4 regions of the Arthrobacter sp. TmtSoilC48 genome follow, and region 2 is predicted to be linked to each of the others. Evidence: riboswitches for the same ligand, from Rfam matches in the RefSeq annotation. Region 2 holds a riboswitch; each other region holds the start of a gene.
The links. Region 2 has a riboswitch for S-adenosylmethionine ahead of AC6I97_RS05150 (DUF1737 domain-containing protein). Riboswitches for the same ligand answer to the same signal wherever they lie in the genome.
Positions count from the first base shown of each region.

Region 1: another riboswitch for S-adenosylmethionine. It lies ahead of AC6I97_RS10135 (aminotransferase class V-fold PLP-dependent enzyme); the one in region 2 lies ahead of AC6I97_RS05150 (DUF1737 domain-containing protein).
Region 3: another riboswitch for S-adenosylmethionine. It lies ahead of AC6I97_RS19235 (hypothetical protein); the one in region 2 lies ahead of AC6I97_RS05150 (DUF1737 domain-containing protein).
Region 4: another riboswitch for S-adenosylmethionine. It lies ahead of metX (homoserine O-acetyltransferase MetX); the one in region 2 lies ahead of AC6I97_RS05150 (DUF1737 domain-containing protein).

Region 1 covers NZ_AP046049.1:2,149,196-2,156,541, reverse strand. The annotation lists gene AC6I97_RS10160 (sigma-70 family RNA polymerase sigma factor) at 1-688, opposite strand, end outside; gene AC6I97_RS10155 (DoxX family membrane protein) at 882-1,397, shown strand; gene aroA (3-phosphoshikimate 1-carboxyvinyltransferase) at 1,404-2,789, shown strand; gene rsgA (ribosome small subunit-dependent GTPase A) at 2,792-3,907, shown strand; gene hisN (histidinol-phosphatase) at 3,962-4,774, shown strand; SAM riboswitch class IV at 4,956-5,069, shown strand; gene AC6I97_RS10135 (aminotransferase class V-fold PLP-dependent enzyme) at 5,101-6,510, shown strand; gene AC6I97_RS10130 (class I SAM-dependent methyltransferase) at 6,614-7,346, shown strand, end outside.
Region 2 covers NZ_AP046049.1:1,072,466-1,079,811, reverse strand. The annotation lists gene AC6I97_RS05155 (NtaA/DmoA family FMN-dependent monooxygenase) at 1-1,199, opposite strand, end outside; SAM riboswitch class IV at 1,366-1,477, shown strand; gene AC6I97_RS05150 (DUF1737 domain-containing protein) at 1,492-1,758, shown strand; gene AC6I97_RS05145 (rhodanese-like domain-containing protein) at 1,755-2,165, shown strand; gene AC6I97_RS05140 (O-succinylhomoserine sulfhydrylase) at 2,166-3,374, shown strand; gene AC6I97_RS05135 (hypothetical protein) at 3,385-3,981, shown strand; gene AC6I97_RS05130 (glutamate--cysteine ligase 2) at 3,978-5,192, opposite strand; gene AC6I97_RS05125 (UDP-N-acetylglucosamine 1-carboxyvinyltransferase) at 5,301-6,824, opposite strand; gene AC6I97_RS05120 (penicillin acylase family protein) at 7,028-7,346, shown strand, end outside.
Region 3 covers NZ_AP046049.1:4,174,214-4,181,559, forward strand. The annotation lists gene AC6I97_RS19220 (APC family permease) at 1-1,238, shown strand, start outside; gene AC6I97_RS19225 (helix-turn-helix domain-containing protein) at 1,273-1,848, opposite strand; gene AC6I97_RS19230 (sodium:solute symporter family protein) at 2,114-3,655, shown strand; SAM riboswitch class IV at 3,818-3,937, shown strand; gene AC6I97_RS19235 (hypothetical protein) at 3,953-4,252, shown strand; gene AC6I97_RS19240 (hypothetical protein) at 4,262-4,456, opposite strand; gene AC6I97_RS19245 (VIT1/CCC1 transporter family protein) at 4,735-5,898, shown strand; gene AC6I97_RS19250 (matrixin family metalloprotease) at 6,043-6,855, shown strand; gene AC6I97_RS19255 (matrixin family metalloprotease) at 6,973-7,346, shown strand, end outside.
Region 4 covers NZ_AP046049.1:3,664,685-3,672,030, reverse strand. The annotation lists gene AC6I97_RS17040 (bifunctional o-acetylhomoserine/o-acetylserine sulfhydrylase) at 1-1,228, shown strand, start outside; SAM riboswitch class IV at 1,380-1,494, shown strand; gene metX (homoserine O-acetyltransferase MetX) at 1,509-2,630, shown strand; gene AC6I97_RS17030 (hypothetical protein) at 2,637-3,038, opposite strand; gene AC6I97_RS17025 (winged helix DNA-binding domain-containing protein) at 3,082-4,317, opposite strand; gene AC6I97_RS17020 (SGNH/GDSL hydrolase family protein) at 4,347-5,192, opposite strand; gene AC6I97_RS17015 (alpha/beta hydrolase) at 5,261-5,911, shown strand; gene AC6I97_RS17010 (RNA-binding S4 domain-containing protein) at 5,979-6,206, opposite strand; gene AC6I97_RS17005 (DMT family transporter) at 6,230-7,234, shown strand.

The DNA of each region.
Region 1 (7,346 bases), 1.1 Mb from region 2:
GCGACATGACTGTGCCGATCGGGGTGTTCATGATCTCGGAAATCTGCTTGTAGGCATATCCTTCGACGTCGGCGAAGTACACAGCCAACCGGAATTCCTCCGGGATGGCCTGCAACGCGCTCTTGACATCGGAATCCGGCAGGTGGTCCAAGGCTTCAGCCTCTGCCGAGCGCAACCCGGAAGAGGTGTGCGACTCGGCCTTTGCCAGCTGCCAATCCTCAATCGTGTCCGAGTTGGACTGCAGCGGTTCACGCTGCCGCTTCCGATAGAGGTTGATGTAGGTATTCGTCAGGATCCGGTACAGCCAGGCCTTGAGGTTGGTCCCCGGCTTGTACTGGTGAAAAGCCGAAAACGCCTTGGTGTAAGCCTCTTGGACGAGGTCCTCGGCATCGGAGGGATTCCTTGCCATCCTCATCGCCGCTGAATACAGCTGGTCCACGTACTGCATGGCGTCGCGCTCGAATCGCTCCCGCCGCTGTTCGGGAGTTTCCGTCGCGACATCGACGTCGGCCCGTGCCGATGCGTCTCCTGCGCCGTCCTCCGGGGACGGATCGGCTGCTTCGTACATGGCCGCTGCGGCCGGTTCAATGGTGCTCATCGTTGCCAAGTCTACTGTCAGCTTCCGGGAATCCCGCTGTGCAGGATAGCCAGCCTCCAGCAGACCCACGCGGTCCTTAACCAAGGTCAAAAAACCAACTCCGTTCAGCGAAGCGGCAACACCATGCCGCGGCCCGGCCTTCACCGTGCTTGTTGTTCACAACGGCAGCAGCTGGGTAAATATTCCGCAAAGATGCAAGACTAGAGCAGACTGCACCCCTTGAACACAGCACTTAGTGAATAACGTCATGAACCATCGTGACAAGCCATCCAGGAGGCAAGACATGTCTGTTATCCGTTTTCTCGCCCGGCCGATGCTCGCGTCCAGCTTCGTCATCGCAGGTCTGGACAAGCTCAAGAACGCGGACGACACTGCCAGGCAACTGTCACCGGTCCTGCGCCGCGCCGCGGAGTCGTTGCCCTTCCCAACCGACGAGAAGGTCCTGGCCCGGGTCATCGGTGGCGCGCAGCTGGGGGCCGGCGCACTGCTTGGACTTGGCAAATTCTCCCGCTTCGCGGCAACGGTTCTGGCGTTGACGTCCGCGCTGAACTCCTATGTGGAGTGGCGCTCAGCCGACATCAGCACCAAGGACGGCCGCAGCGCACGACGGGCCCAACTCCTGAAGAACATTTCCCTGACGGGCGGGGTTTTGCTGGCCTCTGTCGATACTGAAGGCCGCCCCAGCCTTGCATGGCGGGCCGAGCACCTGGCTGCCGACGCCAGGAAGGTCACGGGCAAGCAGCTCAAGCGGGCAGACAAAGCAGTACGCAAGGCCGTAGACAACGCAGTTGGAGCATAAGGAAGCATGACAGGTACCACCGCAGCAAACACGGGTTCAAACTCCGTCGACACCCTGCCCCTCTGGGCAGCTCCCTACGCCACCAGGCCAGTGGATGCCACAGTGACGGTGCCGGGCTCAAAATCGCTCACCAACCGTTTCCTGGTCCTCGCAGCATTGGCCGACGGCCCTTCCCGCCTGCGGGCCCCCCTTCACTCCCGCGATTCCGTCCTTATGATTCAGGCGCTCAGACAACTGGGTGCCACCGTCACCGAGGTACCCGGCGACGGTGATTATGGACCGGACCTTGAGATCACTCCCATGGATCCTTCGGCTTCGGGTGCGGAGACTGCCATCGATTGCGGCCTTGCCGGTACGGTTATGCGCTTCGTTCCACCTTTAGCTGCGCTACGCAATGGTCCAACCACGTTCGACGGCGATCCCCATGCCCGTAAGCGGCCCATGGGAACCATCATCGAAGCGCTGCTCGCCCTCGGAGTTCCTGTCGCCACCGAAGGCGGAAGGACGCCGTCGGCCCTTCCCTTCTCTGTGGATGGCACTGGCGAGGTTCGGGGCGGCCATCTGGTGATCGATGCCAGCGCATCGTCCCAGTTCGTTTCGGCCTTGCTGCTTGTAGGCGCCAGATTCACCGAAGGCCTTCACCTGGAACACGTTGGCAAGCCTGTCCCCAGCCTGGACCACATCAATATGACCGTTTCCGTCCTTCGCGGAGTGGGCGTCAAGGTGGACGATTCGGTACCCAACCACTGGCGGGTCGCACCTGGCCCCATCCACGCCTTCGACCAGCGGATCGAACAGGACCTTTCCAACGCCGGCCCGTTCCTTGCCGCAGCCCTGGCAACCCGCGGAACCGTCCGGATCCCCAACTGGCCCACCCAGACCACCCAGGTGGGTGATCTTTGGCGGTCCATCCTGGTTGAGATGGGTGCCACGGTGACACTCGAAAACGGCACGCTCACGGTTAAGGGCGGCCCGGAAATCAAAGGCGCCGACTTCGACGAAACCAGCGAGCTCGCGCCCACGGTCGCTGCGCTGTGCGCACTGGCCACAGGCCCTTCACGGCTGACCGGCATCGCGCACCTCCGTGGCCATGAAACCGATCGGCTCGCCGCGCTGGCCGCTGAAATCAATCGGCTCGGCGGAGACGCAGAAGAAACAGCTGACGGCCTGATCATCCGCCCGGCCACTCTGCATCCCGGCGTCGTACACAGCTACGCCGACCACCGCATGGCTACGGCCGGCGCTATTTTGGGGCTCGCCGTTGAGGGCGTCCAGGTGGAGGATATCGCTACCACCTCCAAGACGGTGCCCGAATTTCCGCAGATGTGGGAGGCCATGCTGCAGCAGGGCACGGGCGAGGACGAAACCGTCACCAGTGAGGCCAGCAACTGACCATGGGCCGCGACGCACGCTCCTGGGACGAATCCGACGTCCGGATCCGTCCGAACAAAAAAGGATCAAGGCCCCGCACCAAAGACCGCCCCAGTCATGATGACGCGGTCATTGGCCGGATCATCACGGTGGACCGCGGGCGCTACACCGCCATCGTTGGAGAAGACTCCTCCGATGAACGTATTATCATCGCTGCACGCGCGCGTGAACTGCGACGAAACCCCGTCGTCCCCGGCGATTTCGTCGCCTTGGTGGGGGATGTATCGGGAGAGCCGGATACCCTCGCGCGGCTGGTCCGCATAGAGGAGCGCAAGACGCTGCTGCGGCGCAGCGCTGATGATACCGACCCCATCGAAAGAGTGGTGGTGGCCAACGCAGACCAACTTGTGGTGGTGGTCGCCGCGGCCAATCCGGAGCCCCGGACGGGCTTTATTGACCGTGCTTTGGTTGCAGCCTACGACGCCGGGATCGAGCCGCTGCTGCTTGTCACCAAAGCAGATGTCAAGGATCCTGCGGAGCTGTTATCCAACTATCTCAGCCTGGACTTTCCGATCATCATCAGCCGTACGGCAGATGATGAAGCGTCCGGTATTGACGCCCGCTCCGACGACGGACTGTCCGCGAGGCTGGACAGCCGCGCCGTTGCCGAATTGCGGGCACACCTTGATGGAAAAGTGACTGTCATGCTGGGCCATTCGGGCGTCGGGAAGTCCACCATGGTCAATGCCCTGACGGGAGCCGAACGGGCTACCGGTGGTGTCAACGCCGTCACCGGGCGGGGCCGGCACACGTCGTCCTCGGCGTTGGCCCTGAAGCTGGCAGACGCCCCACCGGGTAGCTGGATCATCGATACCCCCGGTATCCGCTCCTTCGGACTGGCGCACGTGGACCCCGACCGCATCCTGCATTCCTTCCCCGACCTGGAACCGGGCACAGAAGCTTGTGAACGCGGTTGCAAGCACGATGCCGGCGCCATCAATTGCGGACTTGATGCCTGGGTGAACGAGGGACACGCGGGTCCTTCCGGAGTGGCCCGTTTGTCTTCGCTCCGGCGGCTGCTGGGCGCGGACCCGCGTATGGAAGCGAAAGAGACCAAGGAATTGGGTACGGTCAACTAAGTGTCGGCGCAAGGCGATCCAACTGCAGGGAACGTTTCACGATAGTTTGGTGGCATGACCCAACCCGTTTCCAGCTACAACGACGACCTGCGACTGGCCCACGTGCTGGCGGATTCCGTGGACGCCCAAACCATGGACCGCTTCAAGGCCTTGGATCTGCAGGTCGAGACCAAGCCTGACCTCACGCCCGTGACGGATGCCGACAAGGCTGCGGAAGAAGCCATCCGCGGCCAATTGTCACGCTCGCGCCCCCGTGACGCCGTCCTCGGCGAGGAGTTCGGCAGCAGCGGCCACGGCTCCCGGCGTTGGATCATCGACCCCATCGACGGCACCAAGAACTTTGTTCGGGGCGTTCCCGTGTGGGCTACCCTGATCGCGCTCGTTGACGAAGGCGAGCCCGTCGTTGGAGTTGTCAGCGCCCCGGCGCTGGGCAAGCGTTGGTGGGCAGCAAAGGACATGGGCGCCTACATGGGCCGCTCCCTGGCATCAGCCACCCGGCTCAGGGTGTCCAACGTTTCGCGGTTGGCCGATGCTTCAATGTCATATTCCAGCCTCTCCGGCTGGAAGGAACGCGGCAATCTGGACGAGTTCCTGGGGTTGACGGAAGACATCTGGCGCACGCGCGCCTATGGCGACTTTTGGTCCTATTGCCTGGTAGCCGAGGGGGCTGTTGACATCGCCTGCGAGCCAGAGCTGAATCTTTACGACATGGCAGCACTGGTTCCCATCGTGACGGAAGCCGGCGGCCGCTTCACCTCATTGGAAGGCGAGGACGGCCCCTTCGGCGGCAACGCCCTGGCCACCAACTCCATCCTCCATTCGGAGGTCCTCAAGCGGCTAAACCCCGCATTGGATGACCTCCTCTGACCCGGCGGACCAACAGGCCAACCGGCTGAGCATAGAATTTTCGACGGCGGAAGCCTCCTTTTCGGGGCATCCGCCGTCTTTTCTTCGCCCAAAACCGGGATTCCGGACCCTTCGTAACAATCTGCTTAACAAAGCGAAGCGACTTTGGAGCAGGCCAGATGCGTGGCCTAACCTCTTTACAGGTCACGAGTGCCAGCGCTAAACCCCGGTTTGCTGGCCGGCAACCCTCCATTCGCGGTGGGGTGCCCCGGGTGACGACCTGGCCGGTCCGGAACGGATACGGCAAGCGCGGATCCCCATAGGGGGTCCCTCTTGAGTGAGGTCCCATGAGCACTGCTACGTTCAACTCCACCGTTCTGCCGTCCCTTGCGGTCGAAGAAGCAGCGCACGAAGCCGCTGCGGGCAGGCCCCTGGCCGCCGTCACAGGCGCGGAGCTGCAAGCTCCCCTGATCCAGGGTGGCCACGTCCGCTACGCCAACCTCGACTACGGAGCATCCGCTCCCGCGTTGACCATCGTTTCTGCGTATCTCAACGAGATCCTCCCCTACTACGCCAGTGTCCACCGCGGCGCGGGCTACGCTTCCCAGATCAGCACCTCGGTCTACGAGAACTCCCGCGACATCGTCCGTGAATTCGTCGGCGGCCGTCCGGATGATTCCGTCATCTTCACCCGGAACACCACGGACTCGCTGAACCTGCTGGCGGGCTGCCTCCCGCAACTCGACGGAAAGCCAACGGGCGAGGTCCTTTACCTGGACATCGAGCACCATGCCAATCTCCTTCCCTGGCAGGGCGTCCCCCACCGCAGTGTCGTAGCTGCTTCGACACTGACCGCTACCTTGGCCAAGCTCCGCGAGGAACTCAGCCAAGGCGGCGTATCTCTGCTGGCGGTCACCGGTGCCTCGAACGTGACCGGTGAAATCCTGCCGATCGCCGAACTCGCATCACTTGCACACGAATACGGTGCCAGGATTGTGGTGGACGCCGCGCAGCTTGCCCCCCACCGCCGCATCAACATCGCCGCCGCAGACGTCGACTACATCGTGTTCTCCGGCCATAAGCTCTACGCTCCGTTCGGCGCCGGCGTCGTTGTGGGCCGTCCCGACTGGCTCGACGCCGGTACTCCCCACCTTGCTGGCGGAGGCGCTGTTCGTGAGGCGCGCCTGGACTCGGTCAGCTGGGCCTCAGGTCCCGCCCGCCACGAGGGCGGCTCCCCCAATGTCCTGGGTGCGGCAACGTTGGCCCGCGCGACGCAGGTGCTCGCCGGCTTGGATCAGGATGCCTGGCATGCCCATGAAGCTGGAATCCGCTCCTACCTCGTACAGGGACTTGAAGCAATCGACGGCGTGACGGTCCACCGGATCTTCAGCGACTCCGAGGACACCATCGGCGTGGTCAATTTCTCGGTGGAAGGATTCGACGCCGGACTGGTCGCCGCCTACCTCGCCGCCGAACACGGTGTAGGACTTCGTGACGGCCGCTTCTGCGCCCATCCCCTCCTCAAGCGGCTGGGCCTCCCATCCGGCTCACTGCGAGCCAGCTTCGGCGTGGGCTCCCGCCTGGAGGATGCCACGCGGCTGCTGGCTGGTATCGAGGAACTCAAGCGCACGGGTCTCGGCTGGGACTATGTAGTGGACGAAGGCCGCTGGGTGCCGGCAAACGACCACCGCAGCTACCCGGAATGGGCGCCAAACACGCCGGGCACCGCAGGGGCTGCACCCTGCACTATTGACTGACACAGCACTATTGACTGAAACAGCACGGTTGCTGATGTACACGTACTGTGCGGTAAATTCGTAGGGTAACCGGCGTTCGCGGTAAAGGAGTCTGTGCGTGGCCGTGCCTTCCCGTAGTGTTTCCGGCGGAAGTGTTTCCGGCAGCGCTGCCAGGCCAGGTGGTCCCAAGCTGCATGCCACGCGCCGCCACGAACTGGGCCAGAGCTTCCAGGACGGCGGCGAACACTACGATCGAGTTCGGCCCGGCTATCCCACAGACTCAGTGGTTTGGCTTCTTCCTCCTGGAGCGAAGTCCGCCGCGGATATTGGTGCAGGCACAGGAAAATTCACGGCACTGCTCGTGGAACGCGGCCTGCAGGTGGCCGCCGTCGATCCTTCCACAGACATGCTGGAGCAACTTCGAAAGTCCTATCCCTGCGTTCAGGCGTTGGAGGGTACGGCCGAGGCAACAGGGTTGGCGGACTCAGTATTCGACGTCGTCAGCGTTGCCCAGGCCTGGCACTGGTGTGACCCGCTCAAGGCCAGCACGGAGATCGCCCGCATCCTTCGCCCCCACGGAGTTCTTGGCCTGGTATGGAACCAACTGGACACCTCTGTGCCCTGGGTCCATCGGCTATCACGCATCATGCACGCCGGAGATGTGCACAAGCCCGGCTTCCGGCCAGTTATCGGACCGGAATTCACGGACTTGGAGAGCCATCTCACCAGCTGGGAGGACGCCGTGTCTCCGGAGGACATCATGGAGCTCACGAAATCGCGCAGCTACTACCTCCGCGCCAATGAAGCCACCCGCGCAAAGGTCATGGGCAACCTGGCGTGGTACCTCTACGATCATC
Region 2 (7,346 bases):
AAGAGGAAGCCGTCGCCACCCACAGCCTCGCCGGTCTCCTCGAGATAATCCGAGATTTCACCAACCGTGCCGATGATCGAATCACCGGCGCCACCGCTGCGTGCCTGAAGGATCTGGCGCAGGGTAGACCCCGGAGGTGCCGCCTTGGCGAAGTGCTCCAACGTGCCTTGGTTGCTGTTGGTGCTCAATTCGGGCAACGGCGCATCAAGGTCGAATTGCTTGAAGTCGATCACGGACAGGTAGGAGATCGAATTGAGCTGGCTGTCGATATCACGCTGGGTTAGCTCCCGGCGCTGCGCACGCAACTCCCCGGCCTCGGCCGATGAACCAACCACGGTGGGCTTTAGCACGAAAAGTACCTTGACGTCGTCGGGGTTCCTGCCCGCCTTGGCAGCCTCGGCACGGATGGAATCCCGGTAGGCCTTCATGCCGTCAACGCCACGGGCCAAGGCGATCGCCACGTCTGCATGCCCACCCGCGAACGCTTTGCCGCGGGGAGAAGCGCCGGCCTGCACCAGTACGGGCTCCTCCGGCAGAGGTGCGGTGTTGAGGGGACCGCGGACCTTGAAGAAGTCACCCTGGTGGTTAATAGGGTGCACTTTGGTGTGGTCGGCGAATACGCCGGCCTCAACGTCCTCAAGGACGGCGTCCGGTTCCCAGCTCCGCCAAAGCCTGCGGACGACGTCGACGAATTCCTCCGCCTTCTCATATCGAAGGTCGTGTTCAATCTGCTGGTCCAAACCGTAATTCTGCGCTGCGAGGTCGCTGCCGGAGGTGACAACGTTCCATCCCAACTGCCCCTCGGAGAAATGCTGCAGCGTGGCCAGGAGGCGGGCCGCAGTGAAAGGCGGATAGAACGATGCGCTGACCGTCGGGACGATTCCAAGGTGCTCGGTTGCGGACAGGAGGTACGGCACCAGGGCCAAGGGATCATGTTTGGGCGCAAAGGAGGCGTGTGCCAGCGAGACCTCGGCAGTGCCGCCATAGGTATCGGGAACAGTAAGGGAGTCCTCGATGATGAAGAGGTCAAGGCCGGATTGCTCAAACGCGCGGACGGCGTCTTGATACAGGGCAGGCTTCTTCCAGTCGTAGCCCAGGCTGTAGCCGGGAGTTCCCCATCCCTGGACACCAAAACCGTGGCCCACGAACCATCCAAAATGCAGCATGGGCTTGAGTGTAGAGCTGCCTTGTCCGTTCACCGCGACCTGATTTCTTGCGAAGTTACAGGGGGTCGTACTGCGTCAATTATGCTCCCGGGGCGTCACATTTGGGCTGCTACTCCAGCACCGGCCGGTTACGCAACATGACGACCGCGTAACCGCTTGCAAGTGCGGGCCGCCGCCGCGGGATGTTACGTTTTTCTTGAGTAATGAGCACCAGCGCCAAGCCCTGACTTGCTGGTCGGCAACCCTCTCTCCGGCGGGGTGCCTCAGGTGACTACTCGGCGTATCGACACTTCGAACTGCAAGCGTGACTGAGGAGCACCAGCCAATGCCTGAAACCACTGAAGAAAAACTCTCCTACCGCCTGATTACAGGTCCGGATACCCGTGAATTCTGCGAGCGGATCACCACGGCCCTCGCCGACGGCTACGTGCTCCACGGCAGCCCGGCAGCCACGTTCAATGGCACGGATGTCATCGTGGCGCAGGCGGTCGTCCTGCCCGCTGCCATCGCCAACGCAGACGCCGCCGTCGCGAATGCTGTTGACCAGTTGGAGAACGACGACGACGAAGAAGCATTCGAGGGACACGCATGAGTTACGCAGGTGACCTGACCCCGCAGGACGCGTGGGCCAAGCTTGAAGAAGGCGCAATCCTGGTAGACGTCCGCACCGAGGCCGAGTGGGCCCACATCGGCATCCCGGACACCAAAGCCACAGAGAATGATCCCCTGTTCATTCAGTGGAACCTCGCCGGTGGCATTCCCAACTCCCGCTTCATCGAGGACCTGCAGCAGCAGGCACCCGAGGGTGAGGGCGTGGAACTCGTTTTCATCTGCCGCTCAGGCCAGCGCTCCATCTCGGCCGCCATCGCCGCGACGCAGGCCGGGTTCACCGCCTACAACGTGCTTGAGGGCTTCGAAGGCGACCCGGACCGCTACGGCGAACGGACCATCAACGGCTGGAAGAACCGCGGCCTGCCAACCAACCTGGGGAACGACTAAGTGACTTTCAATCCCGATGCCGCCAGCTGGAGCCCTGACACCCAGGCAGTACGCGGCGGCCTTGACCGTACCAACTTCCAGGAGACGTCCGAACCCGTTTTCCTGAACTCCGGCTTCGTCTACGAATCCGCTGCCGCCGCCGAACGCGCCTTCACCGGCGAGGACGAACGCTTCGTTTACTCCCGCTACGGCAACCCCTCTGTAGCCACGTTCCAGGAACGGTTGCGGTTGCTCGAAGGAACCGAGGCATGCTTCGCGACGGCGTCAGGCATGTCCGCGGTGTTCACCGCCTTGGGTGCCCTCCTGGCTGCCGGTGATCGCGTGGTTGCCGCCCGTTCCCTGTTCGGCTCGTGCTTCGTAATCCTCAACGAGATCCTGCCGCGCTGGGGCGTGGAGACCGTGTTCGTCGACGGTCCCGACCTCGACCAGTGGCGGGCTGCCCTCTCCGAACCGACCACCGCCGTGTTCTTCGAGTCGCCCTCGAACCCCATGCAGGAAATCGTGGACATCGCCGCCGTCAGCGAGCTGGCGCATGCTGCGGGAGCGACCGTCGTCGTCGACAACGTCTTTGCCACACCCTTGCTCCAGCGTTGCGGTGACCTGGGCGCGGACGTCATTGTGTACTCCGGAACCAAGCACATCGATGGCCAGGGGCGTGTCCTCGGCGGCGCAATCCTGGGCACCAAGGCATTCATCGATGGCCCGGTCAAGCAGTTGATGCGGCACACCGGACCTTCACTCTCCGCCTTCAATGCCTGGGTGTTGACCAAGGGCCTGGAGACGATCGGCCTGCGGGTGAACCACAGCTCGGCGTCTGCTTTGAAAATCGCGGAATGGCTCGAGCAGCAGCCTGCCATCAACTGGGTCAAGTACCCCTTGCTGAAATCGCACCCTCAGTACGAGCTGGCAGCCAAGCAAATGAAGGCCGGCGGTACCGTGCTGACCTTCGAGTTGCTGCCCTCCTCCGGGCGTTCGGCCAAGGATGCCGCGTTTGCATTGCTGGACGGTCTGCGCGTCATCGACATCTCCAACAACCTGGGCGACTCCAAGTCCCTCATCACGCACCCGGCCACCACTACCCACCGGGCCATGGGGCCCGAAGGGCGTGCGGCCATTGGGCTGAGCGACGGCGTGGTCCGTTTGTCCGTTGGCCTGGAAGACGTGGACGATCTCATTCTGGATCTGGAGAAGGCCCTCAAACAGGTCTAACCTTGCTGCCATGAGCGGGAACCACCCCCATCGCCGTGCCGGAGCAGTCATCGTTGCCGGTACGGCGGTGTGGTTTGCAGGGATCTCGCCTGTATCGCGTGTCTACATCACCCCTGATGCCGCTGAACGTCTTCGTATGCTTGAGGCCGGCCAGCGTGGCTGGGTGATCGGCCAGCACCTCGCTGCTGCCGGAACAGTCGCGGTGCCGGTGGGATACGCAGCCTTTGCCCGTCGTCTTCCGCGCGGACAGGCGAAGCGTTGGGCTGTTGCAGCCGCGGCAGCTTTACTGGCAGGTGCTCCGCTCTTTGTCTCCAGTTTGTCCCGCCGGGCCGCGGATCTGGAACGCTTTGCCTACGGCCGTGGATCGAATGCGCCCTTCCTTGCCTATTCCGGGCTCCACGTTCTTGCCCTGGCTGCGCTCGGCGGAAGCCTTCTTTCCTTGCCCACCAAACGGTGGATCGGAGTCACGGCCGCAGCCAGCGCGCCCATATACGGCGCCATCCTTGTGGCGAAGAAGGACATCCCGCCGTTCGTGTTCTACCTCGTCGAGGGCTTGGCGGGGGCTTACTTGATGACGTGGGACGGGACTGACTCCGCAGTAGCCTAAGGCCTGCGGACCCTCGTCAGGATGGGCGCCGTCAGGTTGGGGGCCGGGTCCTTACGTGCATCTGCGGCAGCACCACGAATCGTCGCCTTCACCGCATGCCCAACCACCGCCCCCAAGGCCTCCCTGCTCGGCGGACTCCCTGGCGGATTCCGGGCGTCATGCTGCCGGTTGTTGAAACGCTCTGCTGCTTCGCGTTGCTCCCGGGCCCCGTTCCCGCGCTCAAGAACGTCCGCGATTCCGGCCTTCACCAACTCCAGTTCACCTTGGTCATCCAGGACCGGGCTCAGGTAATCCACCAAAGCCCAGACCACGTCCGCTGCCGGCTGGGGACGGAAGTCGCCAAAGTCCAGGAGGTCTCCCCGAAGTCCGGAATTGCTCGCTTGCCAACTCGCCATCCGGAGCAGGGCAGTCGGAACCGAGGCGGGCTCAACGCCGTCGAGCATTTCCAGGGAAGCAGTCTCAACCAATGCCCTCACAAGCACCGCAATCAAGGCTGCGTCCTCCGAACGGAGGCAGACGTCAGCCACCCTGACTTCCACAGTGGGATGGTTGCGGGAGATGCGCGCGTCGAAGTAGATCATGCCCTCATCAAGGAGAACCCCCGTGTCCAGGAGGCGCTGGACCATGCGCCGGTAGGCAGTCAACGAACCAAAAACGGCAGAAGGCCCGGACGTTGGCCACCGGTTCCAGGCCTGGATCCGATAGCTCTCGAAACCCGTGGGCAACCCACGCCAGTAGGGGGAATTGGCGCTGATGGCCGTCAAGACAGCAAGTTTGTCGCGGATGTGGTCGAGGACCACCACGCCCTCTTCAGGGGACTCCACAGCGGTATGCACATGGAAACCGCAGGTCAGTTGCTCGTGGGCCGTCAACCCGAAGCGCTCAAGCATCACGGCGAAGCGGGGATCCGGGGTGGTATGGGTGTTCTTGGCCAGTGGCGAGGTGGCAATCGCGGCCACCCGGGCGTTGTGCTTCCTGGCGGCGTCATCGGCCATGGCACGTCCACGCCGGATCTGCTGGAGGAGCTCGGTGTAGGTATGGCACGGCCGGGTCTGGGTTTCGATCTGCTCCAGTTTCAGTTCGTGGCTGAGCCCCATCCCGCTTTCAAGCGCCGCTTCCGGCCCTGCGAGCAGAGCATCCGCGAGGGCCAGGGGCTCGCCCGTCACAGGATCGACGATGAGTAGCTCTTCCTCCACCCCGAAAGTCCGCATGGCACCATTGTGCTTCATGCGGCATCCGGGTTACAGCAACGCGGGGTCACTTACGGCCCATGTCAGGGCCCTAAATGGGCTCTAAGTGACCCCGCGTTGCAGGAGGGCCTAGTCCTGGAAGTACTCCACCTTGGCGCCAATGGTGTTCAGTCGCTCGGCCAGGTCCTCGTAGCCGCGTTCAATCACGTAAATGTTGCGAAGCTCGGACGTTCCACGGGCAGCCAACATGGCCAGGAGCAGGCACGCTGCCGGACGCAGGGCCGGCGGGCAGCCGATCTCCGCAGCGCGCCACTTGGTGGGTCCGTTGACGTAGATCCGGTGCGGGTCCAGGAGCTGCACTTGGGCGCCCAGCTTGTTGAGCTCCGTCAGATAGATGGCGCGGTTCTCGTAGACCCAGTCGTGGATCATCGTCTGGCCCTCGGCATTGCCTGCAATCACTGCGAAGAAGGGCAGGTTGTCGATGTTGAGCCCCGGGAACGGCATGGGGTGGATCTTGTCCTGTGGCGCGTGGAGCTCAGAAGGCTTGGTGGTGACATCCACCAAACGCGTCCGGCCGTTGCGGGCCGTGTATTCACCTGAGATTTCCAGCTTCTGGCCCATTTGTTCCAGGGTGGCGAGCTCGATTTCCATGAACTCGATGGGAACCCGGCGGATGGTGACCTCGGAGTTCGTGACGATGCCCGCGGTGATGAGGCTCATGGCTTCGATGGGATCCTCGGACGGGAAGTATTCGATCTCCACGTCTATGGCTGACCGGCCAGTGATCTTCAAAGTCGTGGTCCCGACGCCCTCGATGGTCACGCCCAAGCCCTGCAGGTAGAAGCAAAGATCCTGGACCATGTAATTAGGGCTCGCGTTGCGGATCACGGTGGTGCCCTCGCGGTGCGCGGCAGCCATGATCGCGTTCTCGGTGACGGTGTCGCCACGTTCGGAGAGGACGAAGGAACGGTCGTGCCCATCGGCAGGGGGTGCCACCACGGAGTAGAAGCCGGACTTTGCCCCCACCGTCAGCCCGAACTGGCGCAATGCCTGCATGTGGGGTTCAACGGTGCGCGTGCCGAGGTCGCATCCACCGGCATAGGGAAGCAGGTACTCGGCGGTCTCATCCAGGAGGGGGCCGAGCAGCATGATGACGCTGCGTGTGCGTCGGGCTGCGTCCACATCCATCGATTCAAGGTCAAGCACTTCGGGCCTGCGGATACGGAGGTCGCTGCCGTTGAGCCAGGTGCATTCGACGCCGATGGACGTCAGCACCTCAACGATCCGGTTGACTTCCTCAATGCGGGCCAAGCGACGCAGCGTGGTGGTGCCGCGGTTGATCAGGCTTGCACAAAGCAGCGCCACCCCGGCATTCTTGCTGCTGTTGACATCCACTTCGCCGGACAGCGTGTGGCCGCCCTCCACCCGGAGGTGAGTCATCTGCGGCTTGCCTACTTTGACGATGGAACGGCCGAAGATGGCTTCCAGCCGTTCGATCATTCTGAGGCTGAGATTCTGTTTGCCCTGCTCCATTCGGGCGATAGCGCTCTGGCTGGTTCCCAGCTCGGAAGCCAACTGCCCCTGCGTCCAGCCCTTTTCGCTTCGCGCGTCGCGGAGCAGGAGGCCTACATTTTCGGCGGTAGGTTGCGTCATACTCAAGAAATATCACAAGTGAGTTAGAACTGCTGAACAAATCGCCGATTCAGCGGCAAACATCACACGGTACCCGCATAGTGCGATAACTAAGCCTCAAAATCAGCTTCTTCATGAAAAGCCCCACGATTTGAGAACCGGTCCAAATCAACCTATCTTGAACTTAAGTAAGCCTAACCTAAGCTGGAAAGCGGTCTGAGAGAATGACGCCCCCGACGCAAAACCCCGCCCCGCCGAACGGCTCCGGGGTTTACCGCGATCACTGGGGAATCCCCCATCTGTGGGCCGGGTCGGCGGACGAACTCGCCTTCCTGCAGGGCATGAACGCAGCAACGGATCGATCATGGCAGATTGAGCTGGAGCGCTGGCGCTCGGAGGGCCGTATGGCTGAAGTTCTGGGCCCCGATGTGGTGGTATGGGATCGTTTTGCCCGGCAGTCCCGGCTGAACGAGACTGCCCGCCGTTGTTTCAACGGGCTGGATCCCGCAACCCAACGATGGGTTGGCCAGTATGTTGCAGGCG
Region 3 (7,346 bases), 3.1 Mb from region 2:
TTGCACTGCTGGTTTTCCCGCGGCTGGCCCTTGGCCTCTCAGGGTTCGAGACCGGCGTCGCAGTCATGCCGCAGATCAAGGGAGATCCTTCCGATACTGAAGCCAAGCCGGCGGGACGGATCAAGGGCGCCCACAAGCTCCTGACCACCGCCGCCATCATCATGAGTTCGTTCCTCATAACGTCCAGCTTCACCACCGTCATGCTGATCCCGGCAGCTGAATTCGAACCCGGCGGCAAGGCTGATGGCCGTGCCCTGGCTTTCCTCGCCCACAAGTTCCTGGGCGACGGATTTGGCACGGTGTACGACGTCAGTACCATCGCTATTCTTTGGTTTGCCGGAGCCTCGGCCATGGCGGGCCTCCTAAACCTGGTCCCCAGGTACCTGCCGCGCTACGGCATGGCTCCAGCGTGGGTCCGCGCATTGCGCCCACTCGTCCTGGTCTTCACAGTCATCGCCTTCATCGTGACGATTATTTTCCAAGCCGACGTCAACGCCCAGGGTGGCGCCTATGCCACGGGTGTACTCGTCCTGATCACGTCCGCCTCCATCGCCGTGACCCTGTCCGCCCGGAGAAAGAAACAACGGGCACAGTTCATCGGCTTCGGAGTGGTTTCCCTGGTCTTCATCTACACAACCGTGGTCAACTCGATCGAGCGCCCGGACGGCCTGAAGATCGCCGCGCTGTTCATTCTGGGCATCATGGTGGTGAGCTTCATCTCCAGGATCCGGCGTGCCTTTGAGCTCCGTGCCACGCATATCAAAATGGACCAGACTGCACTCGAATTCACTGCAAACAACGCAGACGGCCCTGTTCGGATCATCGCCCATGAACCAAAGCACCTGAGCGCCGGACGGTACCGGGAGAAGCTCCAACACGCGCAGCAGGCCAACCACCTGCCGCTGGATTGCGATGCGGTATTCATCGAGATCATTGTTGACGACAGCTCGGACTTCGAGCAGGAGCTCCAGGTTGTGGGCAAGAAACGGCACGGCTTCAAGATCCTGGAAGTACACAGCAACAACGTGCCCAACACCCTTGCCGCTGTCCTGCTGCACATCCGCGACGTTACGGGTTTCATGCCGCACATTTACTTCCGCTGGACCGAGGGCAACCCCATCTCCAACCTCAGCAGGTTCCTTTTCTTTGGCGAGGGCGAGATCGCGCCGGTGACCCGCGAGGTACTGCGTGAGGCTGAGCCCGACATCACCCGGCGCCCCTGGGTCCACGTGGGCTGACCCCGCCGCAGCACCCCGCAGGAGCGGGCAAGAGCTACTTACTGGCTGCGGGCACCAGAATCCAGAGGACCTCGACGGTTTCGTCCGTGGGATTGACCCAGGTGTGGGGTTCCCTGCCCGGGAAGGAGAGGGTGTCCCCTTCTTCGAGGTCGTACTCCTCGTTGGTCAGGATGAGCTTGATGCGTCCCTTCACCACGTGAAGGACGTCAACGTCACAGTCCACGGCGTAGAGCTCGTTCTCACCACGGCCCCGTGGCTCGATGGTGGCCTGAAGGATCTGCAGGCGCCGCTCCGAACGGGCCGTTAACAAACGCTCCACAATGCCCTGGCCGCCCAGCGAAATCCGGGGACCGTCGTCGCGCCTGGTCAGGTGCGTTTCGGGAGCGGCAAACAGGTCTCCTACCGACACGGACAGGACCTGGCAAAGGGTTACAAGTGAAGCGACCGACGGTGACGTCAGATCCCTCTCGACACGGCTGAGGAAGCCCTTGGTCAAACCAGTTGCGTCCGCCACTTGCTCAATGGTGAGGCGCTGCGCCTGGCGGGCTGCGCGGATTCTGGAACCAATGGCAACGGGAACGTTGCTTGGTTCAACGGGGAGAGCCTTCATTCACGAACCTTTCAGGCCTGTCATTCGGCCCTGTCATTGCAGCAATAGTAGCGGGACCAGGGGCCGCTGGAGCCCTCAACAGCCCGAGGATGACCAAAGCCCCTTGACTGTTACTCCCATCACAACATATCCTCATAGGCAACAAGTGTTGTCTGTGAGGCACAACACGATCCCCAATCTCCCATCACCAGCACGGAGACTTCGACGCTTCCCAGGCGTATCGTCGAAAACCCAACCTCCGTGCACCAGCTCCAAGGAGCCACTCATGGACTCATCGTTCATAAACATCGCCATTGTGGTGGTGTACCTGCTTGCCATGCTTGCATTCGGCTGGTGGGGCAAGTCCCGCACCAAGAACAACAGCGACTTCCTGGTGGCCGGCCGCCGCCTTGGACCTTTCCTTTACACCGGCACCATGGCCGCAGTTGTCCTCGGTGGGGCATCCACCGTCGGCGGCGTCGGCCTGGGCTACAAGTTCGGCATCTCAGGTATGTGGCTGGTAGTCGCAATCGGCGCCGGCGTGCTCCTCCTGAGCTTGCTCTTCGCCGGCACTATCCAGCGCCTGAAGATCTACACGGTCTCCCAAATGCTGAGCCTTCGCTACGGCAGCAAGGCCACGCAGACCTCCGGAATCGTCATGCTGGCCTACACCCTCATGCTTTGTGCCACATCCACCGGCGCATACGCCACCATCTTTGTGGTCCTCTTCGACTGGGAACGCTGGATGGCGATCGCCGTCGGCGGTGCAATTGTGCTTGTTTACTCGACCATCGGTGGCATGTGGTCCATCACCTTGGCCGACCAGGTCCAGTTCATCATCAAGACCGTAGGCATCTTCTTCCTGATGCTCCCGTTCGTCATGAACGCGGCCGGAGGACTGGACGGCATCCGTGAGCGTGTCGATGCGAGCTTCTTCCAGATCGACGGAATCGGCGTCCAGACGATCATCACCTACTTCGTCGTGTACACACTCGGACTCCTGATCGGCCAGGACATCTGGCAGCGCGTCTTCACGGCCAAGACTCCCAAGGTTGCACGCTGGGGTGGAGCGACCGCCGGCGTTTACTGCATCCTCTACGGTGTGGCCGGTGCATTGATCGGCCTGGCCGCCCGCGTAGCACTGCCCAATATCGATGTCGCCAACCTCGGCAAGGACGTGGTCTACGCCGAAGTGGCAACCCACATCCTGCCCATCGGCATCGGCGGCCTGGTCATGGCCGCAGCTGTTGCAGCCATGATGTCCACCGCTTCGGGTGCCCTGATTGCCGCCGCCACGGTGGCCCGCGCAGATGTTGTTCCGTTCGTGGCCAGCTGGTTCGGCAAGACCATCAACACGGACGACACCGAAAACCCCGAGCACGACGTCAAGGCCAACCGTTACTGGGTTCTTGGCCTGGGCATCGTCGCGGTGCTGATCTCCATGGCCGCGCAGGACGTGGTTGTTGCCCTCACCATTGCTTACGACATCCTTGTGGGCGGCCTCCTCGTCGCGATTCTTGGCGGCCTGGTGTGGAAGCGCGGCACTGGTATCGCTGCTGCATGGTCCATGGCAGTGGGCTCGGTATTGACGTTGGCCTTGTTGATTCTGTTCGCCACTGGAGTCATTCCAAGCGTCGATGGCGTCTACGCCAACGAGCCCATCTACTACGGCCTCGCGGCCTCGTTCGTCGCCTACGTGGTGATTTCCCTCCTCACGCCGCCCACCGAACCCGAAGTCCGGGCCGCTTGGGAAAAGCGCGTGGCCGGAGCGGTATCTGACGAATTGCCCTTGGAAGCCCACCCCGTCAGCAGCCACAACGCCAGCTAACGGCCCAGGGCCGCAAGGCATCAGATAAGAACTGAACAAAGCAATGTTCGACGGCGGCGCCGCCCCTTCCCGGGGCAGCGCCGCCGTTGCGCTGTGCGGGGGCGAGCGGATCCGAGGGCCACACTTCTCCCGGACAGCACTCCTCCAGTACAGTGGTCCCAGCTTCAAGAGAGGTGGCGCCAAGCTCCGACTGGCCACACACCAACCCCATGTTCACGGGTGGTTCGGATGAGGAAGCGGCCCGCCCCGGACCAGAGACAACCGAGCGGGCAAGAGCACTCCCCAAAGGAGCAGTCCTTGCCGTACCAAGGCGTTACCACCCCAAGCCAAAGCAGCCCCACCAAAACCGAAGCGCCCACTGTTCCGGTGATTCCCGGCGTCGACCTTGTCCTTGGGACGGTGACGCTGTTCCTGAACGGTGGCCTGGCCCGGTTCCGGCACCCCGAAGCGCGCCTGTTGGCGCATGCCCTTGCCCAGGCTGTGCGTCCATCGCGGTGGTGTGAATCGTCGAGGACGTTGACGGTGACTGTTGCAGCGCTCGGGCGTCCGGCGGGACTGGAGCGGCATTTCACCTTCGGTGAAGATGGCCCTGCCTAAGAAACGGTCCTAGAATTCCTCGTCTTCTTCCCCGCGGAATTCTTCGGTTTCATCCAGGGGGACAACCCGCTCGTCGTCATCCGGGACGTCGATTTCCTCCACCCAGGGTTCGTCGACTTCCTGGTCATCGCTGTAATCGTAGGCGGGATCCGACTCGATGGTCTCCCGTTCGGGGTGGTTGGCGTGCGGTTCGGTGGTGTCCATGCTGCAACCTCCGTCTGGTGGGCTGGCAAGCAGCCTGCTGACCGAGTGCGGGGAGGGCCCCCGCCCCTGTCCTTCCATCTGAGCACTGTGCCTGAAGAGGGTCAAGGCAACGGCCCACATGGACCCAGGGAAAGGCTCCAGGCAGAGGATTGCAGCTTCGAAAATTAAGGCATGCCGAACATTCCAGCTAAGGAATACCGGCCAAAAATCCCCGCCAATAAGCGGTACAGTGGGCGTGCAATGGGGCCGCAACTACCCCACCCAGCACAGGAGAAAAAGTGCAGAAGCACCAGGAATCCCACGGTTCGTCGAGCCCCGCTCCGGACCCCGCCCCCGGATCCGGAACACCGTCCCAACCAGCCCGGCCCACACCGGCGGACATCAGGCGCTGGCGTCAATACCTGGCCGACGAGCGTGCCGAAGCCGCCGTCTACCGGGAACTCGCCCAGCGTCGTGACGGCGAAGAACGGCAGATCCTGCTCGCCCTGGCCGAGGCCGAGGGAAGGCACGAGGCACACTGGCTCAAGCTCTTGGGAGAACACGCCGGAATGCCGAAGGGAGCTTCCACCCGCAGCCAGCTGCTGGGCTTCCTGGCCCGGCACTTTGGTTCCGTGTTCGTCCTCGCGTTGGCGCAGCGCGCGGAAGGCCGCTCCCCCTACGGAGCCGAACCTGCCGCGACTCCAGCCATGGTTGCCGACGAACAAATCCACGAAGAAGTTGTCAGGGGCCTTGCCACGCGTGGCCGCAACAGGCTCTCCGGTACCTTCCGTGCCGCTGTTTTTGGCGCCAACGATGGCCTGGTGAGCAACCTTTCACTGGTTATGGGTATGGCAGCAACCGGCGTTCCCAGCCCGGTGGTCCTCATGAGTGGCGTGGCCGGTTTGCTGGCCGGCGCCCTGTCCATGGGTGCTGGCGAGTACGTTTCGGTCCGCTCGCAACGGGAGTTGCTCAGCGCCACGCTGCCCACGCAGGCAACCCTCACAGCCGCCCCTTCTTTGGACATCGAGCACAACGAGCTTGTGCTGGTGTACTTGGCCCGCGGCATGACCCGTGAGGCAGCCGAGCACCGTGCCGCCGAACGCATGGGACTCTTCAGCTGCGACTGCGATCCCAGCCTCTCCTTGCAACCGGAGAAGGAGCAACCCGCTGACAACCACGAAACCGTGGGGTCTGCCTGGGGCGCTGCGATGTCCAGCTTCTGCTTCTTCGCCTCGGGTGCGGTCGTGCCCATCCTTCCGTTTATTTTCGGCATCACGGGTGTGGCGGCACTGATAGTAGCCGGTGTGCTGGTGGGGATCGCGCTCCTGGCGACCGGCGCCGTCGTCGGGCTGTTGTCCGGGACCTCACCGCTGAGCCGTGGCTTCCGGCAGCTGGCGATCGGCCTGGGCGCCGCGGCCGCCACCTACGGGCTTGGCCTCGCGTTCGGAACGATGATCGTCTAGGCGGTAATGTTGGTTCGTCCTCCGCGCGGCCCCGCGTGACCGGGGCGTAGGGAATGGAGAACCGTGGATTCGGAGCAGCCGCCATTGCGCGCGCCAAAACACCGTCGTGCGGGCACAACCCTCCGAATTCTTCGCGGCGTCCTCATGGCCGGTGTCGCCGCGGTGGTGGCCGTCCTTGTCAGCGGTTTGCTCCACGGCGATCCCCGGATCATCGGGCTGTTTCCGGGCGTGGCCCTGCCCAATTCGCCCAAAAGCGAGCCGATCCAACAGACCCCGGCACGCGCCCTGGACGCGCCGCCTCCAGGAATCGACGAGGCGGACGCCCCGCTGGCATCGCCGCCGCCCCCAGCCAACGCCAGCGATTCATATAAGTTCCTGGCAACCAACGACGACGGCACTCCGGTTGGGTACTCGCCGTGCCGTCCCCTGCACTACGTGGTGAACGACGCCACCGCGCCTGAGGGTACGGATTCACTGCTTGCCACCGCAATCGCCAATATTTCCGCGGCGTCCGGAATCCAGTTCATCAACGATGGCAGCACCGATGAGTTGCCCACCACTAAACGGGAACCCTACCAACCGTCCAAGTATGGTGACCGGTGGGCACCCTTGCTCATTTCGTGGACCACGCCCGAGGCCGCTCCGGCGCTGGCTGAGACCGTCATCGGTACGGGCGGCAGCACCATGTACTCACTCAACAACGGTCCCAAGAGCTACATCACGGGCAGCCTGGAGCTCGACACCCCGCAAGTGGCGGAGCTTCTGGCCGAGGAGGGCGGTTCGGACTACGTGCTGGCGGTCATGCAGCACGAACTGGGGCACGTCATGGGTTTGGATCATGTTGATGATCCGGTTCAGCTGATGTACCCGGAGATCGGCGCCCCTGACGGGTTGGCTGCCGGCGACCTGAACGGCCTTCACCTCCTGGCCTCGGCTCCTTGCCGCAAGGACATCTGAAGCAGCGCAGCTTCCCAGGAATCGGCATGGACTCGCGGTCCCATGGGTTCTATCCTGACGGAAGCGGCCGACGGCGGCGCCCCACCGTCCGATTGGGCCGTCCCGTGAGGGGGTTCGATGGAACCTTATGGGTCGCCAGAGTGGCCAGACCCCTATCCCCCGCCGCCTTACCACCCGGAAGCCAAGCCGCCGCCCAGGCCTCCCATCAAGCACAGCAGCATCGCGGCCATCCTGTTCCTGTTCGGCATCCTTGGTTTGGTCTGCGCCGGCGCCTACTTCAGCGGCGAACTTCAAAGGTTCTGGTCCGATTCCACGACGCAGAGCCAGGCGCCGCGGCCCGGGCTGGTTCCTTTTGGCCAGCGTCAGGATCCGCTGCCCGGATTTGAGGAAGCAGACGCTCCCCTGGGCACGCCGGCGCCGTTGCAACGGACCAGCACTTCTTACAAATTCCTGGTCGTCAAGGAAGACGGCACTCCCCTTGCCTACTCCCC
Region 4 (7,346 bases), 2.6 Mb from region 2:
CCAGACCACGTCCTTCGTTTTCCCGAGCGCAGAGAGCGCAGCCAACCGCTTTGCACTGGCCGAGCTCGCCCCGATCTACACGCGTATCGGCAACCCAACACAAGACGCCGTGGAGCAGCGGATCGCCAGCCTCGAAGGCGGGCTGGGCGCGTTGCTCCTTAGCTCAGGACAGGCCGCGGAAACCTTCGCTATCCTGAACATTGCCGAGGCCGGAGACCATGTCGTCGCGAGCCCCAGCCTCTACGGTGGCACCTACAACCTGCTGGCGCACACTCTGAAGAAGTTCGGCATCTCCGTGACGTTCGTGGAGGATCCGGACAACCTGGACCAGTGGCGGGACGCCGTGCAGCCCAACACCAAGCTGTTCTTCGGCGAGGTTGTGTCCAATCCGCGCCAGGACGTCCTGGACATCGAGGGTGTTTCACGCGCCGCGCACGAGGCTGGCGTGCCGCTCATCGTGGATAACACGCTCTCAACCCCCTACCTCATCCGTCCCATCGAGTGGGGTGCGGACATCGTGGTGCACTCGGCTACCAAGTATCTGGGCGGCCACGGCGCGGCGATCGCCGGCGTGATCGTGGACTCCGGAAACTTTGATTTCGGCAAGGACCCGGAGCGCTTCCCCGGATTCAATACTCCGGACCCCAGCTACAACGGACTCGTTTACGCCCGGGACCTTGGCAAGGATGGCGCGCTCGGAGCCAACCTCTCCTACATTCTCAAGGCGCGCGTGCAGTTGCTGCGCGATCTGGGTTCGGCGGTTTCCCCGTTCAACGCCTTCCTCATCGCCCAGGGCCTGGAAACCCTGAGCCTGCGCGTCGAGCGTCACGTCTCGAACGCCACCAAAGTGGCTGAATGGCTGGAAGCCCATGACGACGTCGAATCGGTTGCCTTCGCGGGCCTGCCGTCCAGCCCTTGGTACGACCGCGGCCGTAAGTACGGGCCGAGGGGTACCGGTGCAGTGGTGGCATTCAACATCAAGGGTGGCGTCGAGGCCGGCAAGCGATTCGTCGACGGCCTGGAGTTGCACTCCCATGTTGCCAACATCGGTGACGTCCGCTCGCTGGTTATCCACCCGGCGTCGACTACCCACAGCCAGCTCACGGTCGAACAGCAGCTGGTTGCGGGCGTGAATCCAGGCCTCGTCCGCCTCTCTGTGGGAATAGAGCACGTGGACGACATTATTGCTGATCTGGAGGCCGGTTTCCGGGCTGCCAAAGGCGCTTAATCGCGCTGCTGGGAGAGCGGCCGCCCGCCGTCGAAAATTCGCCGGGCGGCCCTTCGCGGTGCGTGTTCCTGAACGAAGCGGCGCCAAACCGTCACACAGCTGTCACATTCTTCGCCAAGACAGCGGTATTTTTCCTAGACTCTACGTATTAGGTCATGAGTGCCAGCGACAGCCCCGGCTTGCTGGCCGGCAACCCTCCTCCGCGGTGGGGTGCCCCGGGTGAAGACCTGGCCTGTCGCACGCAAGGCGGCAGGCAAGCGCGAGGTTAGGTGTCAAAGGAATGACCATTACTGCTACAGCACCCCCCAAACCGGGCAAAGAAGACGGGACGGTCAAGTACGCCGGCGTAGGTTCGCTGGAACTTGAAGCCGGCGGTTTTCTCCCGGATGTTGTGCTTGCCTACGAAACCTGGGGGCAGTTGAATGCGGATGCGTCCAACGCAGTCCTGGTTCAGCACGCACTGACGGGCAGCACGCATGTGGCCCGCGGTGCAACTGATGAGGAAGGCTGGTGGGAGCAACTCGTTGGTCCCGGCGCGACGATCGACACCAACCGGTTCTTCGTTATCTCCATCAACATTGTGGGCGGCTGTTACGGTAGCACGGGCCCATCGTCAGAGGCGCCGGACGGACGGCCCTGGGGATCCCGCTTCCCGCTGATCACGTTGCGCGACAGCACGGTGGCTGAAGCCCGGCTCGCTGATGCTTTGGGGATCAAGGCATGGCACGCAGTCCTTGGCGGTTCCATGGGTGGGGCGCGGGCACTTGAGTGGGCGGTCACCTTCCCTGAGCGTGTTCAGCGGTGCGCGGTTATTTCTGTGGGCGCCTACAGCACAGCCGAGCAAATCGCTTTCGCCCAGTCGCAGACGCTCGCCATCCGCCAGGACCCGAACTTCAACAACGGCGATTACTACGGTGGACCAACTCCTGAGGCAGGCCTTGCCCTGGCCCGACGGATAGCGCACATCACGTACCGGTCAGCGCTGGAGCTTGATGTCCGCTTCGGCCGGGAAGCCCAGCACCAGGAGACGCCCCTGGCCGCTGCGGTCCTGGGGGAGCGTGGCCGCTACCAGGTGGAAAGCTACCTCGATCACCAAGGCACCAAGCTGGTGCGCCGGTTCGATGCGAACAGTTACATCGCCATCACCGAGGCGCTGATGTCCCACGACATCAGACGGGGCCGGGGCACCTTGAAGGAAGCCTTGGCCGCGGCCACTGCTGAATTCTTTGTGGCAGCCGTCGATTCCGACCGCCTCTATTTTCCGGCCCAGTCAGTGGAACTGGCGCAAAACCTGCCAGGCAATGTGCCTGTCCACGTGATCGAGGCCCCCATCGGCCACGATGGCTTCCTCACCGAAATCGGGCAACTATCGAAGCAGCTTCGCGAGGCCTTCTTCGCCTAAGCCGGCTCAGCCGTTCATGATGTCGCCGCGCTGCTTCATGTAATCCTCCATGGCAATTTCGCCGTTGCTGAACTTGAGGTCCAGTTCGGCCAGCTTGCGCGCGCGGAAGCCTTGCTGCTCAGAGCCGCTGTGGCTCGGAAACGTAGGTGAAGAAGCGTTCGACGCCGGTCCTGGCGGCGGTGGGGCATCGGCAGGGCGGATGGTGGTGGGCTGCGTGGGATAGCCCGGATAATTCGGCTGCGGGTAACCCGGTCCCGGAAGATTCTGCGGGGGATAGCCGGGGCCCGGATAATTCGGGCCCGGGAAATTGCGGTCCTGGAGCCGCCGCGCCCGGGACTTGTTGTACATGCGTATCCCCATGGGAATCAGCCACGAGCAGACGATGATCCAGAAGATCAGATTGTTCACGGTGCAGGCCTCCTAGGTCTTAACCCAGCTTAGTCCCGCAGTTTCACACCAGCTTTGTCTCCATGCCCAGGAACTTCCCGTAGCGTTCCACTTCTGCCTCCAAGGCTTGTTGTTCGGCTGTTGTGAGTGGCCTGTTCATTCTGATGTCGAGTTCGCAGATCCCATCCGAGAAGCTGTGGCGCCACCATCCGGTCAACCTGCCATCCAGCAACACCACGTGAATTGGAGCATCGCCCTCGGGGAAATAGGGCGCCCTGCCGCCGAGGTAATGCCTCGATTGTGAATAGCCCATCACGTACTCGTCGTAGCACTGGATGAGATCGACACGGGGAAGTCCTGGCCCATCGTCACCTGGTGGGGGAGTCGCTGCAAGTGCCTCCACATCTTCTGCTGGCAAGTAGAAGTCCAAGCCGTCCACCGCCACAGTTGCCAACGCGCCCGGAACGGACTCTTCAGCTACCTGCAAGCCAAGCCGTACATCCTTGATGGTCAGTCCGGACCACGCGGCACAGTCCTTGATGGTGGCAGGTCCCCGGCTGCTGAAGTACCGCAGGGCCAGCTGGCCCAAGGCCCATTCGCGGTCGCCGTCCTCCGTCAGGGACATATTGCCGTCGGGCACACGTTCCTCGAACAAGGCGTATGTCTGTTTCAGTGCACCCCCTGCAGAACGGACCGGGCTGCCGCTCACCAGGATTTTGCTGATCTCGGCGTGCATGAGGTGGTAAACGAAGCCAAGGCCTTTGCCGGGGAGCCCCGCCTTTTCCAGAATTCCGGCTAGTTCTTCGCGTGTTTTGTGGGCTCCACCGGCCACCGCTTCGGCAAGGATGTGCCCGCTGCGGGCGGCTGCGTGCTCATCAACTCCCGCCTGCCGGTACATGCCCTTGTTGCCTTGATGAAGGCGATCTGCAGACAAACCCATCAACCAGCCGAGGTCGTCACGGTGCACAAAATGCCACGTCGGCCGCAGGATATGCGTCCGGAGGATCCTGCCATCAGCCACCGCCTGCTCCACCTCATCGGCAGTGCTCCCGACCGCCCTTTGGGCAGTGCTCCCGACCGCCCTCTGGGCAGTTCTCCCGACCGCCCTCTGGGCAGTGCTCCCGACCGCCCTCTGGGCAGTGCTCCCGACCGCCCTCTGGGCGAGGCTCCACCTGGCATACGGAAATTCCTGCGACTGCACCGCCAGGAGGTTGCGCAGAACATCATCAACGTTTTCGCCGTAGGGAGCCCGCAGCTGCTGACGGCGAAGGCGCAGGGGGACAACATTGTTAGGCTGCATCGAATCCTCCCGGCCGCAGTCGCATCAGCTCAGCCGCGCGGCAGCATGGTGCCGTTGGGGCCGAAGACCGGTCCCGGCGTCGGGCGTTTGGGGGTGATGCCGTCGCCGGAGGATCGATGCCGCAACCTGCGGATAACCCACGGAACAAAGTACTCGCGGGCCCACACCAGATCCGAGGATCGGGCCTCGCGCCAGGTGCGGACCGGCAGGGGCTTGGGCACCAGGGGCTCGAGGGTGTGCTGGACGTTCAGCGCTTCAAGGACCATCATCGCGATGGTGTGGTGTCCCAGAGGTGAGAAGTGCAGGCGGTCTTCGTCCCACATCCGCGGATCGGCCAACTGCCTCAGGGACCACATGTCCGCGATGATGGCATCGTGCCGTGCAGCTACAGTCCTCAGGTTTTCGTTGTAGATGGCCACCTTGCCACGGATGCGGCCCAACACCGAGGATGCAGTGTCCGGTCCGTTGAACAGCACCACAGTCGCCCCACCGGAGGCCAGTTCCTGAACAGCAGCGTCCAGCTTCTCCGCCAAGAGGTCCGGGTCGCCACCGGGCCGGATGAGGTCATTGCCGCCAGCCGAAATCGAGACAAGGTCCGGCTGGAGTTCCAGGCAAGGGCCAATTTGTTCATCCACGATCTGCTGCAGCAGCCGCCCACGGATAGCAAGGTTGGCATAAGCGAAATCCTCATGACCGCGGCCCAGTTCCTCCGCTACACGGTCAGCCCATCCCCGGAAGCCGCCGGGGTTCCGGGGCTCCGGATCGCCGATGCCTTCCGTGAACGAATCCCCCAGTGCCACGTAACGGCTCCAAGGGTGTGTTTGAACCGGTTCGCCCGGCTTCACCAATGAATTGACGTCACTCACGCTTTCCATCCTGCCTTGAACCTGCGAACCTACGCCACCGTAGGTTGTTACTCATCAGTAACTGCAAGAATAGACCCATGACTGAAGCCGTTGCATTCCCCGCGCCCGTTGTCCTGTGGTCCCATGAAGAAGCTGAACGGGAGGGCAAGCCGCTTCTGGTGCTGCTGCACGGCTACGGCTCCAATGAAGACGATCTCTTCAGCCTCGCGGGCCTGCTTCCCGAGGGCTTTGTGGTGGCTTCCCTGCGGGCGCCAATGCCCATGGGCCCCGGCTTCACCTGGTTCCCGCTCACTGCGTCAATCGACTATTCGCTGGAAGCAGTAAAGCTTGCCGCGGAGTACGCCCTTGAATGGTTGGATACGGTCAAAGCCAATCATTCTTCAGTGACGCTGCTCGGCTTCTCCATGGGCATGGCCATGGCGACCACCATGCTCCGGTACCGTCCCGCGGACTTCGCTGCCGTCGTCGGGCTTTCGGGTTTCGTGGTGGACGCCGGCGATGACCCCGCCTTCCGCGATGCCGAACTGGACGGCACCTCGCCGATGTTCTGGGGCCGCGACCAGCAGGACCCTGTCATTACTCCGGACAAGATCGAATACACCATGGGGTGGGTGCGCAAGCACGTGGACCTCACCAAGGTGCTCTACACAGGCATGTGGCATGGCATTAATCAGCAGGAAATCGGCCACGTAGGCGAATTCCTGACGCACAAAGTCCTCGCATCTTAATGCAACGCGGGGTCACTTACGGCCCATAAATGGCGTCACCATGGGCTTTAAGTGACCCCGCGTTGCTTCAGGCGGAGATAATCCTTACGGTCTGGCCGTTGACGGTGACGGTGTCGCCGGCGTGCAGCTGGCGGCCCCGGCGTTCGTCGATCTCGTCGTTGACCTTCACCAAGCCATTCTTAATGAGCTCGGTGGCCTCCACGCCGTCCTCCACCAGGTTGGCCAGCTTCAGCAGCTGCCCGAGGCGGATCATGTCGTCGCGGATGGGGACCTCTTCGATTTCCGGGTTGCTCATAAAGCAATGATGCCTGACGTAGTGTGGTGTCAGTGCCGCAGTCTTCCCGTCGTTCCACCCTTCCGCTCGCCATTGGCCTCCCTGTTGCAGTAGCAACTGGCTTGGTCATTCCGCTTCAAGGAAGGATCAACGGGGCCCTCGGGGCCCGGTTGAACGATGGCATCGCCGCAGCTGTGGTGAGCTTCACCACAGGCCTCGTCCTCATTGCGGCCATTTCCCTCGCCACACCCAAAGGCAGGGCAGGCCTTCGGCGCATCGTCCCGGCGGTCCGCAGCCGTAGCTTTCCCCGCTTCTACGTCATGGCCGGTGGGATCGGCGCCCTCTTCGTCATCGCGCAAACATTCACTGTGGGCCTGCTGGGGGTTGCGCTGTTCACTGTGGCGGTGGTCACCGGGCAGACCCTGAGCGGCCTCCTTGTGGACCGAATGGGCATAGGTCCCGGCGGCAAACGGTCCATTACCGGAGTGCGGATCCTGGGCAGTGTGCTGACGGTCGCCGCCGTTGCGTGGGCTGTTTCCCCGCGGTTCGGGGGCAATACCGACATCGCCTCCCTGGTGCTGCCCGTACTGTTGCCACTGGCTGCAGGGTTTCTCATGAGTTTCCAGCAAGCCATGAACGGAACCGCCACTGTTCACTACGGGACCCCTGTCGCAGCCACGCTGGTCAACTTCATCGCCGGTGCCGTCATCCTCTGGATTGCCTGGCTGATCAAGCTTTCCGTGGCAGGCGCGGGCAACCCGCTTCCGGGTGAATGGTGGTTCTACCTGGGCGGCCCCATGGGCTGCCTTTTCATTGGGCTTGCGGCGCTCCTGGTCCGAAGCCTCGGCGTGCTGGTCACCGGTCTGGGCATGATCGCCGGGCAGCTGGTGGGTTCTTTAGTGCTCGACGTCGTGATCCCCAGTCCCGGTGCGGTGGTCGCCTTGCCCACGGTGTTGGGTACGGTATTGACGCTCGCGGCGATCGTCGTGGCCACGCTGCCCTGGCCCAGGGGAGCATTCGCACGAAAGGTCCCGGGCAAAGGCCGGTAGGCTAGGACACGCAGCTTTTCTGCACAGTTATTATCCGCACCAATTCCCCAGCCCACCCCGCCGGACAACCTCGTTCGGAATCCGGGGCAACCACCGCGGACCGCACCCAGCG